DNA from 2 places in the Actinokineospora alba genome. Region 2 is predicted to be linked to the other one. Evidence: riboswitches for the same ligand, from Rfam matches in the RefSeq annotation. Region 2 holds a riboswitch; the other holds the start of a gene.
The links. A riboswitch is a leader RNA that binds a small molecule or an ion and turns the genes downstream of it on or off. The one in region 2 is predicted to bind glycine.

Region 1: it holds a riboswitch for glycine, as region 2 does, so the genes downstream of both, gcvP (aminomethyl-transferring glycine dehydrogenase) here and gcvT (glycine cleavage system aminomethyltransferase GcvT) in region 2, are expected to answer to the same signal.

Annotation. Positions count from the first base shown of each region.
Region 1 covers NZ_SNXU01000001.1:4,720,039-4,727,357, forward strand. The annotation lists gene C8E96_RS21790 (CDP-alcohol phosphatidyltransferase family protein) at 1-272, shown strand, start outside; gene garA (glycogen accumulation regulator GarA) at 404-856, shown strand; gene ftsR (transcriptional regulator FtsR) at 927-1,583, shown strand; gene C8E96_RS21805 (bifunctional nuclease family protein) at 1,735-2,208, shown strand; gene C8E96_RS21810 (MerR family transcriptional regulator) at 2,406-2,972, shown strand; gene C8E96_RS33755 (hypothetical protein) at 2,987-3,673, shown strand; gene C8E96_RS21820 (GNAT family N-acetyltransferase) at 3,741-4,520, opposite strand; glycine riboswitch at 4,599-4,699, shown strand; gene gcvP (aminomethyl-transferring glycine dehydrogenase) at 4,879-7,319, shown strand, end outside.
Region 2 covers NZ_SNXU01000001.1:4,412,514-4,419,832, forward strand. The annotation lists gene C8E96_RS20390 (zinc-binding dehydrogenase) at 1-348, shown strand, start outside; gene C8E96_RS20395 (GNAT family N-acetyltransferase) at 389-1,279, shown strand; gene C8E96_RS20400 (hypothetical protein) at 1,184-2,164, opposite strand; gene C8E96_RS20405 (Rv0361 family membrane protein) at 2,240-2,905, opposite strand; gene C8E96_RS20410 (energy-coupling factor ABC transporter permease) at 3,092-3,799, shown strand; gene C8E96_RS20415 (PDGLE domain-containing protein) at 3,796-4,128, shown strand; gene cbiQ (cobalt ECF transporter T component CbiQ) at 4,129-4,866, shown strand; gene C8E96_RS20425 (energy-coupling factor ABC transporter ATP-binding protein) at 4,863-5,591, shown strand; glycine riboswitch at 5,623-5,730, shown strand; gene gcvT (glycine cleavage system aminomethyltransferase GcvT) at 6,032-7,129, shown strand; gene gcvH (glycine cleavage system protein GcvH) at 7,149-7,319, shown strand, end outside.

The DNA.
Region 1 (7,319 bases), 310 kb from region 2:
GCGACGTGGTCGTGGCGGGGTGCATCGCGCTGCTGAGGCGTCGCGGTTTCGGCCCGCCGGAGGTCACCTACATCGGCAAGGCGGCGACGTTCAACCTGATGTACGCCTTCCCGCTGCTGCTCCTCGCCGAGGGCACCTCGACGCTGGCAACCGTCGTCCGGCCGGTCTCGTACGCCCTGGCCATCTGGGGCGGCGCGCTGTTCCTGTGGTCGGGTGCGCTCTACCTCGTGCAGACGCGGGCCGCGCTGCGGTCGAAGACCCCGGTCGCGTAGCGGACCGAACCCGCCGCGTGAGACGATCTTCGTTCGATCGTTCGGGCTGGAGGGGAGCCACCGGCCCGGCTGCTGATCGCGCACGGTACGTTGGCAGTGTTCAACGTAATAGGACAGCAGGAGGAGCTCAGGTGAGCACGAACGACGGGCCCGGCGTCCCGCCGGAGCAGTCTCCGGAGCGGACTTCCGTATTCCGGGCCGACTTCCTCTCCGATGTCGAGGGCACCCAGGCCCCGGCTCCAGAACCCGCGGTCGCGGGTGTCGACGCCCTGCCTGCCGGGTCGGCCCTGCTCGTGGTCAAGCGTGGCCCCAACGCGGGCTCCCGATTCCTGCTCGACCGCGACACCACCAGTGCGGGACGGCACCCGGACAGCGACATCTTCCTCGACGACGTCACCGTGTCCCGTCGCCACGCGGAGTTCCGCCGCGAGGGCGGGGAGTTCGTGGTGATCGACGTCGGCAGCCTCAACGGCACCTACGTCAACCGCGAGCCGGTCGACCAGGCCGTGCTCGCCGGTGGCGACGAGGTCCAGATCGGCAAGTTCCGCCTGGTGTTCCTCACCGGACCCGGCGCGGGCGCCTAGTGGTTTGACTTATGGGCATTCGACCGTGACGGCGGCGCGGCCCGCCAGTGACGGGTGGAACATCGGGGCGGTGCTGCAACGGCTCCGCCCCGAGTTCCCGGACGTGACGATCTCCAAGATCCGGTTCCTGGAAGCGGAAGGCCTCATCCGGCCGGACCGCTCGCCCGCCGGATACCGGCGCTTCACCGGCGACGACGTGGAGCGGCTGCGCTTCGTGCTGGCCGCGCAGCGTGATCACTACCTGCCGCTGCGCGTGATCAAAGACCAGTTGGAGCAGGCCGACCGCGGCGGTGCCGCCCGGCCGCTCACGGTCGCCGTGGAACGGATCGATCCCGACGAGTTCGCCGCGGGTTCGGACTCGCGGCTGACCAGGGACGATGTGTTGCGCCAGGCAGGCGTGGCGGGGGTGCTGCTCGACGATCTCGAGCAGTACGGACTCGTCGCGGCGGGCTCGGACGGTTTCTACGACGGCGACGCGGTCCAGATCGCCCGGCTCGCGTCGGGCCTGGCCGACTACGGGATCGAGCCCCGGCACCTGCGCGCGTTCCGCGCGGCGGCCGACCGGGAGGTCGGTCTCATGGAGCAGGTGGTCGCCCCGATGTACCGGCAGCGCGACCCCGCGGCGCGCGACCGCGCCGACAGCATCGCCCGCGAACTCGGGGCGTTGTCGGTCGGATTGCACTCATTGCTGGTCAAAGCAGGTCTGCGACGTATCACGGGCCGGTAAATGTGGCCTTGTGCAGGTAATCATTGTGATCTGATCACGATGAGATAGTCAGGCGTCCGAGCCGGATGGCGGGTAGCGTCGAAGTAGGCGATAAGCGATCCTCAGATGACGGGACGCCGGACGCCCCAGCGAGCGGAGGGAGGCGAGCCCGATGAGCGAGATGCGCGTCGTGGGAGTGCGGGTGGAGTTGCCCGCGAACCAGCCGATCTTGTTGCTGCGCGAGACCGAAGGTGAGAGGTATCTCCCCATCTGGATCGGCTCCGTGGAGGCGACCGCGATCGCCCTTGAGCAGCAGGGGGTGCGGCCCGCGCGGCCGTTGACCCACGACTTGCTCAAGGACGTCATCGGGGCGCTGGGCCGGGAGCTGGAACAGGTCCGGATCACCGATCTGCGCGAGGGCACGTTCTTCGCCGAACTCGTCTTCGACGGCGACGTCCGGGTCTCGGCCCGGCCGAGCGACTCCGTCGCACTGGCGTTGCGGGTCGGTGTCCCGATCCACGCCGAGGACTCCGTGCTGCAGGAAGCCGGGCTCATCATTCCGGACGAGCAGGAGGACGAGGTCGAGAAGTTCCGAGAGTTCCTCGACTCCGTCTCGCCGGAAGATTTCCGCGGCGCCGACACCTGAGCAACCGGCGCGTCGCGTTCCCGCGCGTCGCGTTGACCAGTCCCCACGCCAGTCTTACCGTCAGGGATGAGCGAATCGCCGATGCGGCCGTGACCCACAGCCCGCACCGGCCGATACGCATGGCCGGCGGTTCCCAAGAGCGGAACGGGCGGTCTCGTTCGCCGGCCACATCGGTGGTCGGACGAGGGGAGGCAGGCGTGTTCGAGGAAGGTCCCGTCGGGGCTGATACCGGAGAGCAGGGCGAACTGTTCCCGGATGCCTCACTGCCCGACGATCTCGTCGGCTACCGGGGTCCTGCCGCGTGCCAGATCGCAGGCATCACGTACCGGCAGCTCGACTACTGGGCACGCACTGACCTGGTGGTTCCCACGGTGCGCGGCGCGCACGGCTCCGGCTCGCAGCGGCTGTACTCGTTCAAGGACGTCCTGGTCCTCAAGGTCGTCAAGCGCCTGCTCGACACCGGCGTCTCCCTGCAGAACATCCGCGTCGCGGTCGACCACCTGCGGCGGCATGGCGTGCGCGACCTCGCCCGCATCACGCTGTTCAGCGACGGGACCACCGTCTACGAGTGCACGTCCCCCGAAGAGGTGGTCGACCTCCTGCAGGGCGGACAGGGCGTCTTCGGCATCGCGGTCAGCGGCGCCATCCGAGAGATCACCGGTACGATTCACGAGTTCCCCGCCGAGCGCGCGGACGGCATCGAGATGCCGCACCAGTCGCAGGACGAGCTCACCCAGCGCCGGAAGGCGCGCAACGCCGGTTAGGTAACCGACAGACCATGGGCTATCCCAACCCACCGTTTCAGCAGCCGTTCCCGGCTGGCCCGCCGATGGGGCCGCAGGGCTGGGGTGGTGGTCCGGTCGGGCCGCCCAGCCGGGTCATGGCCTACGTGTCCGCCAGCCTCTTCGTGCTGTGTTCGGCTCTGTGCATCGTCATCGGGACCCTGACCGGCCAGGCCGCGTCCCGGGGCGGTTTCGACTACCCGGAGATCGCGGTGTCGTCCATCGGCATCGCGTTCGGCAACGGAGACGCGTCCGCGGATTCCCGACAGGCTCTCCTGTGGATCACCGCTGGGATCGGCGCGGCCGTGTTGCTGCTGGCGATCGCGATGTTCTTCCGGCTCGGCTTCGCGCGGTGGACGCTGGCCGGGCTGGGTGTGGTCGTGTCGCTGTACTACGTGTACGCGGTGATCAGGGTCGTCAGCCTCGGCGGTGCGAGCCGGATGGCGTTCCTGGTGATCGTGCTGCTGGTGTGGCTGGCCGCCACCGTCATCGTCATGCTGCCTCCGGTCGGCCAGGGAATGCGTGGCTACAAGCCGCCCGCGTTCGCCCAGCAGGCGCCGGGCTACGGCTACCCCCAGCAGCCCGGCTACCCGCAACCTGGCTACCCACCGCAACCCGGCTACCTGCCACAGCAGCCTGGCTATCCGCCGCAGCAGCCCGGCTACCCACCCACCCGCACCTAAGGGGACCGTGACGGCGCTCGACCACGGTTACCCACCATCCGCACCATGACCCGGCCGGTGACCAACACTATGAATTCCGGGGAGGCGGCGCAGTGAAGGGCCTGGTTGAGGTCAGGCGGGTGAAGCCGATGCGGCTCAGGATCGGCTCGCTGGTCGGAAGCGCGTCCACCTGCAGATAACGCACTCCCCGGGCCTGGGCTCGGCGGGCGCGGTGACTGACCAGGGCCTTGTAGATGCCCTTGCCGCGCCACGCCTCCAACGTCCCGCCACCCCAGAGTCCGGCGAACTCGGTGCCCGGGTAGTAGTCGGTTCGCGCGGCGCTCACCGGTGTGTCGCCGGCGACCGCGAGCACCACGTCCAGGGTCTCCGGGGCCTCGGCCAGGACGGCCAAGAGCCGCTCACGCAATACGTGGTGGTCCTGCCCGAAGACGACGTCGTGCACGTCGGTGGCCGCGATGATGCCTTCCTCGTCTGTCACGTCGACCAGTTCGACGCCAGCGGGCGGGGCGAAATCGGGGACCTCGGCTGCCTCGGCGACCATCACCGCCTCCAGTTCCCCCTGGTGCAGGCCCGCCGCCCGCAGCCGGTGGGGCAGGTCCACGGGGAGGTCATGGGTGTAGTACTTCCACTCGTATCCGCCGCGGAAGAACGGGGCCTCGGCGGCGATCGCGGCGTCGGCGGTGTCGTCGTCCAGGTCGGTCCACACGACCCCGGTCCAGCTGTGCGCCTGGTCGCTGACGTGCCGGACGAGTCGGGCGGTCCGCTCCACTCTGGTGGCCGAATCACCCGGCGGAACGTCACGCCTGAGTTGCCGGTCGAACGCGGAGAGTGCCGATGAGGTGTCCATTGCGACAGTGGACCCCGCATTGAGCATCTGGGCAAACGACTTTGGATACCCACCGTCTAGACTTCACGGTGTCGTCGCTGATCCCACGCGGGAGAGCTCGAGCGGTCAACCGGCCGTGTCGACGCCGAAGGAGCAAATCCTCCCCGGAACCTCTCAGGCACAAGGACCGCGTGGGCGAGACGCCTCTGGAAAGCGGGCGACCCAGGTACCCCTGGGAAGCCCCGCCGAAGGTGCAAGTCCGGCAGTTCGGACGAAGCTCTCAGGCGCTCGGGTTCTCGGGCACGGACAGAGGGGGAGGGCCAAGCGGGCAACCAACCCGCTCAGGCCCGACCCCTTGTATCGCCGGAGGAGCTGCACCATGACACGGATCCCCCTCGCCGCGCTCGAGCACGGCACCCTGTTCGCCGACCGGCACGTCGGTCCACGCCCCGCTGAGCTGGCGAAGATCCTCGACGTCATCGGGGTCGGGTCGCTTGAGGAACTCGCCCAGCGCGCCGTGCCGGAGTCGATCCGCGAGAGCGACATGGGCCTTCAGCTCCCGCCGCCCGCGACCGAGTTCGGCTCGCTCGCCGAACTGCGTGAGCTGGCCTCCCGCAACCGCACCCTCACCCAGATGATCGGTCTGGGCTACTACGGCACCGTGACGCCGCCGGTGATCCGCCGCAACGTGCTGGAAAGCCCTGCCTGGTACACCGCGTACACGCCGTACCAGCCGGAGATCTCCCAGGGCAGGCTCGAAGCCCTCCTCAACTTCCAGACCATGGTCGCCGACCTGTCCGGCCTGCCCACGGCGAACGCGTCGATGCTCGACGAGTCCACCGCGGCCGCTGAGGCGATGACCCTGGTGCGCCGCGCGGGCCGGTCGAAGTCGGCCCGGTTCGTCGTCGACGCCGACACCTTCCCGCAGACCATCGCCGTCATCGAGACCCGCGCGGAGCCCCTCGGCATCGAGGTCGTCGTCGCCGACCTGGCCGACGGTCTCCCCGAGGGCGACTTCTTCGGTGTCCTGCTGTCCTACCCGGGTGCCAGCGGCGCGGTTCGTGACCACGAGGCCCTGATCGCCGATGCCCACGAGCGCGGCGCGAAGGTCGCGGTCACCGCCGACCTGCTCTCGCTGACCGTGCTCCGCGCGCCCGGCGAGATCGGCGCCGACGTCGTCGTCGGCACCACCCAGCGCTTTGGTGTCCCCATGGGCTTCGGCGGACCGCACGCCGGTTACATGGCCGTCCACGCCGGACTGGAGCGCCAGCTGCCGGGTCGGCTCGTCGGCGTGTCCACCGACGCCGATGGCAACCTCGCCTACCGGCTCGCGCTGCAGACCCGTGAGCAGCACATCCGCCGCGAGAAGGCCACGTCGAACATCTGCACCGCGCAGGTGCTGCTCGCCGTCGTCGCCTCGATGTACGCCGTCTACCACGGCCCCGACGGCCTCAAGGCCATCGCGACCCGCGCGCACCGCATGGCCGCCGTGCTGGCCGCGGGCCTGCGCGCCGGTGGCGTGGACGTCGTGACCGACTCGTTCTTCGACACCGTGCAGGTCCGAGTGCCCGGCAAGGCCGCGGACGTCGTCTCGGCGGCCCGCGACCTGGGCGTCAACCTGCGCCTGGTCGACGCCGACCACGTGGGCGTCGCGTGCGACGAGACCACCTCCCGCGACACGCTCGCCCTGGTGTGGCAGGCGTTCGGCGTGAGCGCCGACGCCGACGCGCTCGACCTCGACACCGACGACGCCATCCCGGCCGAGCTGGTGCGGACCTCGGCGTACCTGACGCACCCGGTGTTCAGCACCCACCGCTCCGAGACCGCGCTGCTGCGCTACCTGCGCTCGCTTTCGGACAAGGACGTCGCGCTGGACCGCAGCATGATCCCGCTGGGCTCCTGCACGATGAAGCTCAACGCGACCGCGGAGATGGAGCCGATCACCTGGCCCGCCTTCGCCGACCTGCACCCGTTCGCCCCGGCCGAGGACGCCGCGGGCATCCTCCAGGTGATCAAGGACCTGGAGACCTGGCTCGCCCAGCTCACCGGGTACGACGCGGTCAGCCTCCAGCCCAACGCGGGCAGCCAGGGCGAGTTCGCCGGCCTGCTGGCGATCCGCGCGTACCACCGCTCCCAGGGCCACGGTGAGCGCGACGTCTGCCTGATCCCGTCGAGCGCGCACGGCACCAACGCGGCCAGCGCGGTCATGGCGGGCATGCGCGTCGCCGTCGTCAAGTGCGACGACTCGGGCAACATCGACATGGACCACCTGCGGGCCAGCGTCGCCGAGCACGCCGACGACCTCGCCGCGATCATGATCACCTACCCGTCCACCCACGGGGTCTACGAGGACACCGTGCGCGAGGTCTGCGCCCTGGTGCACGACGCCGGTGGTCAGGTCTATGTGGACGGTGCGAACCTCAACGCGCTGATCGGTCTCGCGCGGTACGGCAAGTTCGGCTCGGACGTGTCGCACCTGAACCTGCACAAGACCTTCTGCATCCCGCACGGCGGCGGCGGCCCCGGCGTCGGCCCGATCGGCGTGCGCTCGCACCTCGCGCCGTTCCTGCCGAACCACCCGCTGCAGCCGCTGGCGGGCCCGGCCACCGGCGTCGGCCCGATCAGCGCGGCCCCGTGGGGCAGCGCGTCGATCCTGCCGATCTCGTGGGCCTACGTCCGGATGATGGGCGCCGACGGCCTGCGCCGCGCCACCCTGACCGCGGTCGCGGCGGCCAACTACGTCGCGCGTCGGCTCGACGAGCACTTCCCGGTCCTCTACACCGGTGAGGGCGGCTTCGTGGCCCACGAGTGCATCCTCGA
Region 2 (7,319 bases):
CGCGGCGCCGACATCGCGTTCGAGTGCGTCGGCCACCCGGCGGCGATCCGCACGGCGTGGTCGTCGAGCAGGCGCGGCGGGCACCTGGTCGTCGTGGGTGTCGGCTCGGCCAAGGCGAAGGTCGAGTTCAGCGCGCTGGAGCTGTACTACTTCGGCCGCAAGGTCAGCGGCTGCGTCTTCGGCTCGATCGACCCGGACGTCGACGTCCCCCGCCTGCTGGACCTCGTCCGGTCCGGTCAGCTCGACGTGTCGAGTCTGGTCACCTCGACCACCGGCCTCGACGGCATCGAGGGCGCCTTCGAGGACATGCGCTCCGGCCGCGGCGCCCGGACCTTGGTGCGCCTGTAAATCCGTGGCGGGTCGGATGGTCGCGCGCTAGCTTCGGCTGATGCCCTTCACCATTCGGCCCGCCCATTCCGACGACGCCGAACCGGCCGCCGCGCTGCGGCGCACCGTCTTCCCGTACCAGCTGATGAGCGCCGCCGAGGTGCGCAGGAAGATCGCCGAGCCGACCCCCGCGCAGCGCGGCGCCATCTGGGTCGCGTGCTCGGACGGCACGGTCGTCGGGTGGGCCGCCTGCGGCCTGAACTCATGGACCAGTGAAGAGGGCGTCGGGTTCCTGACCCTGCACGTCCACCCCGATCACCGGCGGGCAGGCATCGGCACCGAGCTGGTTTCGCGCACCGACAGCCACTTGGCGGACATCGGGGCGCGTCGGGTGCAGGTGTTCGCCGCTGCCGAGTCCGTGGACTTCGCGGTGGCACAGGGATTCGCGCCCACCCGCGAGATGCACTTCGCGAGCCTGGATCCGCGTGTCCTGCCGCCGTGCCCGCCCACGCCCGCGGGCGTGGACCTGGTCCCGATCGCCGCGGTCGACCCAAGGCTGGTCTACGACGCGGACACCGCCGCCTCCCTGGACGAACCGAGCGCCGCACCCATCGACTCCTTCGACTACGACGAGTGGCTGACCGAGGTCTGGTCAGCGCCGATGCTCGACCACGACCTGAGCACCGCGGCCATGGTCGACGGCAAGGTCGCGTGCTTCACCGCGGTGCAGACCGACGGCGACCGCGCCTGGTCCGGGATGACCGGCACCGTGCGCGGCCACCGCGGCCGGGGCCTGGCCAAGCTGGTGAAGTCCACCGCGCTGGCCAGGGCCGCGTCCGCGGGCATCGTGCGGGCCTCAACCTCGATGGACGCCCGAAACGCGCCCATGCTCGCCATCAATGGTTGGCTCGGCTACCGCCGCGTCGCCACCCAAATCGGCCTGACGCGCTAGTCCGGTCACGCGATAGGCGGCGATCACGGCGGCCAGCACCGCGGCGGTCACCTGCGCGGCCAACACCAGGACGTAGACGACGACCTGCGACACGTCGTCGGCGCCGAAGCGGGTGCCGAGGGTGACCAGCGACCAACAGGCCCAGCCGAACATCGCGCCCGCGCCGACCCACGTCATCCCCAGCGGCACCATCACCGGACGATCCCGCGGCAGGCGGCGCACCAGCCAGGTCAGGCCGGCCGCGGTGAGCAGGGCGGCCAGGCCGTGGATGCCGATGGAAACGCTGTCGCCCGCGCCGGGCGCGGAGGTCAGACCGGGCGGCATCCCCAGTGTCGAGCCGACGGCCCACGACAGGTACGCCGCCGCGACACCGAGCGCCAGCACGGACGCGACCACCGCCAGACCCAACGCGAGGGGGTCACCTGCCCCGGTGTTTCGAGCCGCCCAGACCTGTGGCCACCGGGCCCGGGTGTAGAGGACGAACGCGGCCATCAGCAGCACGCCCTGCAACGCGAAACCGCCGTAGACCACGGCGTAAACCCAGGACCGCAGGAACGCGGCGTCACCGGCGGGCGCGTCGCCGAGCAGGGTGGGCAGCAGCGGGGCGAGGAGCACGATCGGCGCGAGCATGCCGGAGGCCAGCCACATCGGCACGATGACCACCGGCGCGGGCAGGCGCAGCCCCCACGGCCTGGTCAGCGCCAGGGCGGTGACCAGCACGATCAGGTCCATGAACACGGTGGCGATGTTCGCCACCAGCAGCTCGTCCATGTCGGCGCCGACGACGCCGACGGTGCCGCCGAAGATCCAGTTCAGCTTGAGCGCGAGATAGGGGAAGGTGGCGGCGACGGCGCCGAGACCCACCAGCTGTCGTGTGGTCGTCATAACCGTCAGCCTGGCGTTCGGGCCGCCGCCGCACCTGAGCCCCAGGAGGGAATCAGATCCCTCGCGAGAGGGAGATCAGATGTCGTCGACGCACCAGTCGCCGTCCTTCTTGCGAAGCTTGAAGGTGTTGGTGTCCTTCTCGCCGGCGACGGTGGCCTCGACCTTCACCTTCGCGGTGTCGCCGTCCTCCTGGACATCGACGATCTTGATGTCCGTCGGGATGAACTGCGACGACTCCTTGAAGGCCTCAGCCGGGAGATGGTCCTTGGCGTCGCACATGAGGGCGTTCGCGGCGGCGACGTCCTTGTCGATGAACGCGTCGATGAGCGCCTCGGTGGTGGCCTGGGGACCGCTGCCACCGGTGAGCACCAGGATCAGGGTCACGACGACGCCGACGACCACGAGGCCGATCGCGCCGAAGATCAACGGCTTGTTGTTCTTCTTCGGGGCGCCGTAGGGCTGGCCGTACTGCTGCGGGTATGCGCCCGGCTGGCCGTAGGGCTGCTGCTGCGGGTAGCCCTGCTGCTGGAACTCGCCGGACTGCGGGTATCCACCCGGCTGCGGCTGACCCGGCTGCGGCTGGCCCGGGTGGGGCTGGCCCTGCTGGGGGAATCCGCCTTGCTGGGGGAATCCGCCCTGCTGGGGGAACCCGCCCTGCTGGGGGAACCCGCCAGGCTGCTGCGGGTCACCGCCTGGCTGCGGAGGGAACGGGTAGCCGCCGGGCTGGGGCGGTTGCGACATGGGAGTACTCCTGGGATTGGGCTGGATCACACCCGCGCCTTTCTACACCCCGACGCCGGCTCGATCACTGTATTCGCGTCAAGTTCCGACGGTGAGAGCGGACACTTGGTTCCCTCCGTAATTGCCAACTACTGGCGGTTGCTCGCTATGGGCAACTAACGTGTGGACCGAGCACGGGAGGAACCAATGTCCACCTCGGTCGCCATGCACATGAGCGACGGCCTGTTGAACGCGACGACATCGATGTTGTTCATCGGTGTCGCGGTCCTCGGCCTGGCGGTCGCGGCCGCTCGGGCGCGCGCGACGCTCGACGACCGCACCGCGCCCATGGCCGGTCTGGTCGCGGCGTTCCTGTTCGCCACCCAGATGATCAACTTCCCGGTCCTGCCCGGCGTCAGCGGCCACCTGCTCGGCGGCGCGCTCGCGGCGATCCTGGTGGGGCCGTGGGTCGGCGCGCTCTGCGTGTCGATCGTGCTGGTCGTGCAGGCGCTCGTCTTCGCCGACGGTGGCATCACCGCGCTGGGCGCGAACATCACCAACATGGCCCTCATCGGCACCGCCGCGGGATTCCTCGTTGCGCTGGCGCTGCGGCGGCTCGCCCAGCACGGCCGGGCCGGGCTCGTCGCGGTCGCGTTCATCGCCGCGGTTTTCAACACCGTGCTGGCGTCGGTCGGGTTCGTCGTGGAGTTCGCGATGGGCGGTGAGACCTCGTTCCCGCTGGGCACGGTCGCCGCGACCGTGATCGGGGTGCACTGCCTGATCGGCATCGGTGAGGGCGTCATCACCGCGCTCACCGTCGGCGCCGTCGCCGCGGTCCGGCCCGACTTGGTCTACCTGCTGCGCGGCACCGAGCGGCCGCTGGAACTGCGCACCGCCGCGGGGGTGGCGGCATGAGGAAGCGCGGGTTCTTCATCGGCTTCCTGCTGGTCGCCCTGGTGATCGCGGGCGCCGTGTCCTACCTCGCCGACTCCGACCCGGACGGGCTCGACCACGCGACCATGGTGGGCTGCGAGGTCGTCGAGGTCGACGGCGCCGAGCGGCTCAAGGGCGACTGCATCGCGCAGCGGGCGCGGGAGCACCAGCTCTCGTCGAGCCCCCTGGCCGACTACGCGGTCGGCGGGGACGAGCGGTCGACCGGGATGGCGGGCGTCCTCGGCGTGCTGCTGACCCTGGGCCTGGCAGGCGGCCTCTTCTGGTTGCTGCGCAAGCGATCCACGACCTGAGTGCAGCCCTTCCACCGTCCCGGCGACACCCCGGTCCACCGCCTGCCCGCCCAGGTGAAGATCGTCACAGCACTCGTCTTCGTGCTGTGCGTGGTGGCGACCAGGCGCACCGAGTTCCTGGCCTTCGGGCTCTACTTCGCCGTCCTGGCAGGCGTTTGGGCCGTCGCGCGGATCCCGCCGGGGTGGCTGGCGAAGCGGGCGCTGATCGAGACGCCGTTCGTCATCCTGGCGTTCGCGCTGCCGTTCGTCGCGGGCGGGCCCACCGTGGACCTGTTGGGTGTCACCGTGTCCGAACAGGGCGCGCTCGCGGGCTGGAACATCCTGGCGAAAGGCACCCTCGGCGTCCTGGTGTCGCTCACCCTGGCGGCCACGACCTCGCCGCGTGACCTGATCGTCGGCCTGCAGCGGCTGCGGGTGCCCGCGATGGTGATCACCATCGCCACGCTCATGCTGCGGTACCTGGAGGTCATCGCGGCCGAGGCGCGGCGGATGCGCACCGCCCGGATCTGCCGGGGCCACGACCCCCGGTTCCTGTGGCAGGTCGGCGCGACCGCGCGGGGGATCGGCACACTGTTCGTCCGCAGCTATGAGAGAGGGGAACGGGTGCACCTCGCGATGGTGTCGCGCGGCTGGGCGGGCGCGATGCCCGACGACCCGCGCCCGGTGGGCCGCGGGGCCTGGCTGCTCGGGCTGGTCCCCGCCGTGATCGCCGCCGCCGTCCTGGGAGCCTCGTTATGACCGCGCTGCTCGTCGAGAGCCTCGCCTACGCCTACCCCGACGGCCACCAGGCGCTCTTCGGCGTCGACCTGCGGGTCGAGGAGGGGGAGCGGGTCGCGGTGCTCGGGCCGAACGGCGCGGGCAAGACCACGCTGGTCCTGCACCTCAACGGCGTGCTGACCGCGGGCGCGGGCCGCATCGAGGTCGCGGGCCTGCCGGTGGCCAAGGCCAACCTCAAGGAGATCCGCCGCCGGGTCGGCGTCGTGTTCCAGGACCCCGACGACCAGCTGTTCATGCCGACCGTGCGCGACGACGTGGCGTTCGGCCCGGCCAACTTCGGCCTGCGCGGCGCCGACCTCGACGCCCGGGTCAAGCAGGCCCTCGACGCGGTCGGGATGGCCGAGCACGCCGACCGCTCGCCGATGCACCTGTCCGGCGGGCAGCGCCGCCGGGTCGCCCTCGCCACCGTCCTCGCCTGCGAGCCGGAGATCCTCGTCCTGGACGAGCCGTCGGCGAACCTGGAGCCGGTGGCCCGCCGTGAGCTGGCCGAGGTCCTGCTCGGACTGGACCGCACGATGCTGATGGTCACCCACGACCTGCCCTACGCGCTGCAGGTGTGCCCGCGCAGCGTGCTGATCGACGGCGGTGTGATCGTGGCCGACGGACCCACCCGCGACCTGCTGGCCGACACCGCGCTGCTCGCCGCGCACCGGCTGGAACTTCCGTTCGGGTTCCGCCTCGACTAGGGTTCGCGCCATAACCGAATACCGGGCCGCATGAGTCGGAACGGGAGAGCCTCCACCCTCAGCCACAGGTCGGCACAGGTGGGGCACCGAAGGAGCAAACTCCCCGGAATCTCTCAGGTAAAGCTACCGTTCCAGGCCAGGCCACTCTGGAAAGCAGACGCGACATCCGGCGTCTCACCCACGGTGCAAGCCGCTCTCCGCGGTGAAGCTCTCAGGTGCCATGACAGAGGGGGAGTTCCCACAACGGGACAGGTGTGCCCTGTCGCGTCGTACCCAAGGAGCTCCATGACCCTCGTCCGCACCGTCCACGCCGCCCAACCGGCTGCGAACCCATCTTCGACACAATCACCTGCGCACTCCGCCGCGTCGCATCCGCACGCCGGTCGTGCCACGCTGCGGCGAGCACTGTCCACCCGCGCGCAAAAGGAGACCGAACTTCCATGAGCAACCCCTCCCCGCTGCACGCGGTGCACGAGGCCCTCGGCGCCTCGTTCACCGACTTCGCAGGCTGGGCGATGCCGCTGCGCTACGGCAGTGAACTGGCCGAGCACAAGGCGGTCCGCGAGGCGTCCGGCCTGTTCGACCTCAGCCACATGGGTGAGATCGAGCTGACCGGTCCCGAGGCGGCCCGTGCGCTCGACTACGCCCTGGTCGGGTACCTGTCCAAGGTCAAGCCGGGCCGCGCGCGGTACACGATGATCTGCGACGCCGACGGCGGCGTGCTCGACGACCTGGTCGTCTACCGGCTCGCCACCGACCACTACATGGTCGTGGCCAACGCCTCCAACGCCGCTGTCGTCGCCGAGGCGCTGCGCGAGCGGTCCACCGGCTTCGCCGTCGAGGTCAACGACCGCTCCGCCACCTGCGCGCTCATCGCGGTGCAGGGGCCGACTTCGGCGGAGATCGTGCGCAAGGTGACCGGCTCGGACCTGGACAAGCTGTCGTACTACGCGAGCGTCCCGGCCACCGCCGCGGGCCACGACGTGCTGCTCGCGCGCACCGGCTACACCGGCGAGGACGGCTTCGAGCTGTACTCCGAGGCCGAGCACGCCCAGGACATCTGGAACGCGATCACCGAGATCGGCCAGGACCACGGGCTGGTCCCGGCGGGTCTGGCCTGCCGCGACACCCTGCGCCTGGAGGCCGGGATGCCGCTGTACGGCAATGAGCTCGGCCCCGAGTTCACCCCGTTCGACGCCGGCCTCGGCCGGGTCGTGAAGTTCGAGAAGCCCGGTGACTTCGTCGGCCGCGAGGCCCTCGAGCGCCGCAAGGACAATATCGTGGGAACCGTGCGAGTCGGGCTCACCAGCACCGGCCGTCGCGCCCCCCGACACGGGTACCCCGTTCTCGACGGAGACGGAAACCCGGTAGGTACCGTGACCAGCGGCGCCCTCTCACCGACGCTCGGCCACCCGATCGCCATGGCGTACGTGCCGACCGCTCTCAGCGAGCCCGGCACGGCCCTGGCCGTCGACATCCGTGGCACGTCGACGCCGGTCGAGGTCGTCGAGCTGCCCTTCTACCAGCGTCCCGCCTGATCAGGAGAACAAGACAGAGATGAGCAATCCGGAGAACCTCGGCTACACCGAGGAACACGAGTGGGTCGACCTCGGCGACGCGGGCACCGCAACCGTCGGCATCACCGTTTACGCAGCTGAGGCGCTCGGCGACGTCGTCTTCGTCCAACTCCCCGAGGTCGGCGACAAGCTCGTCGCGGGCGACACCTGC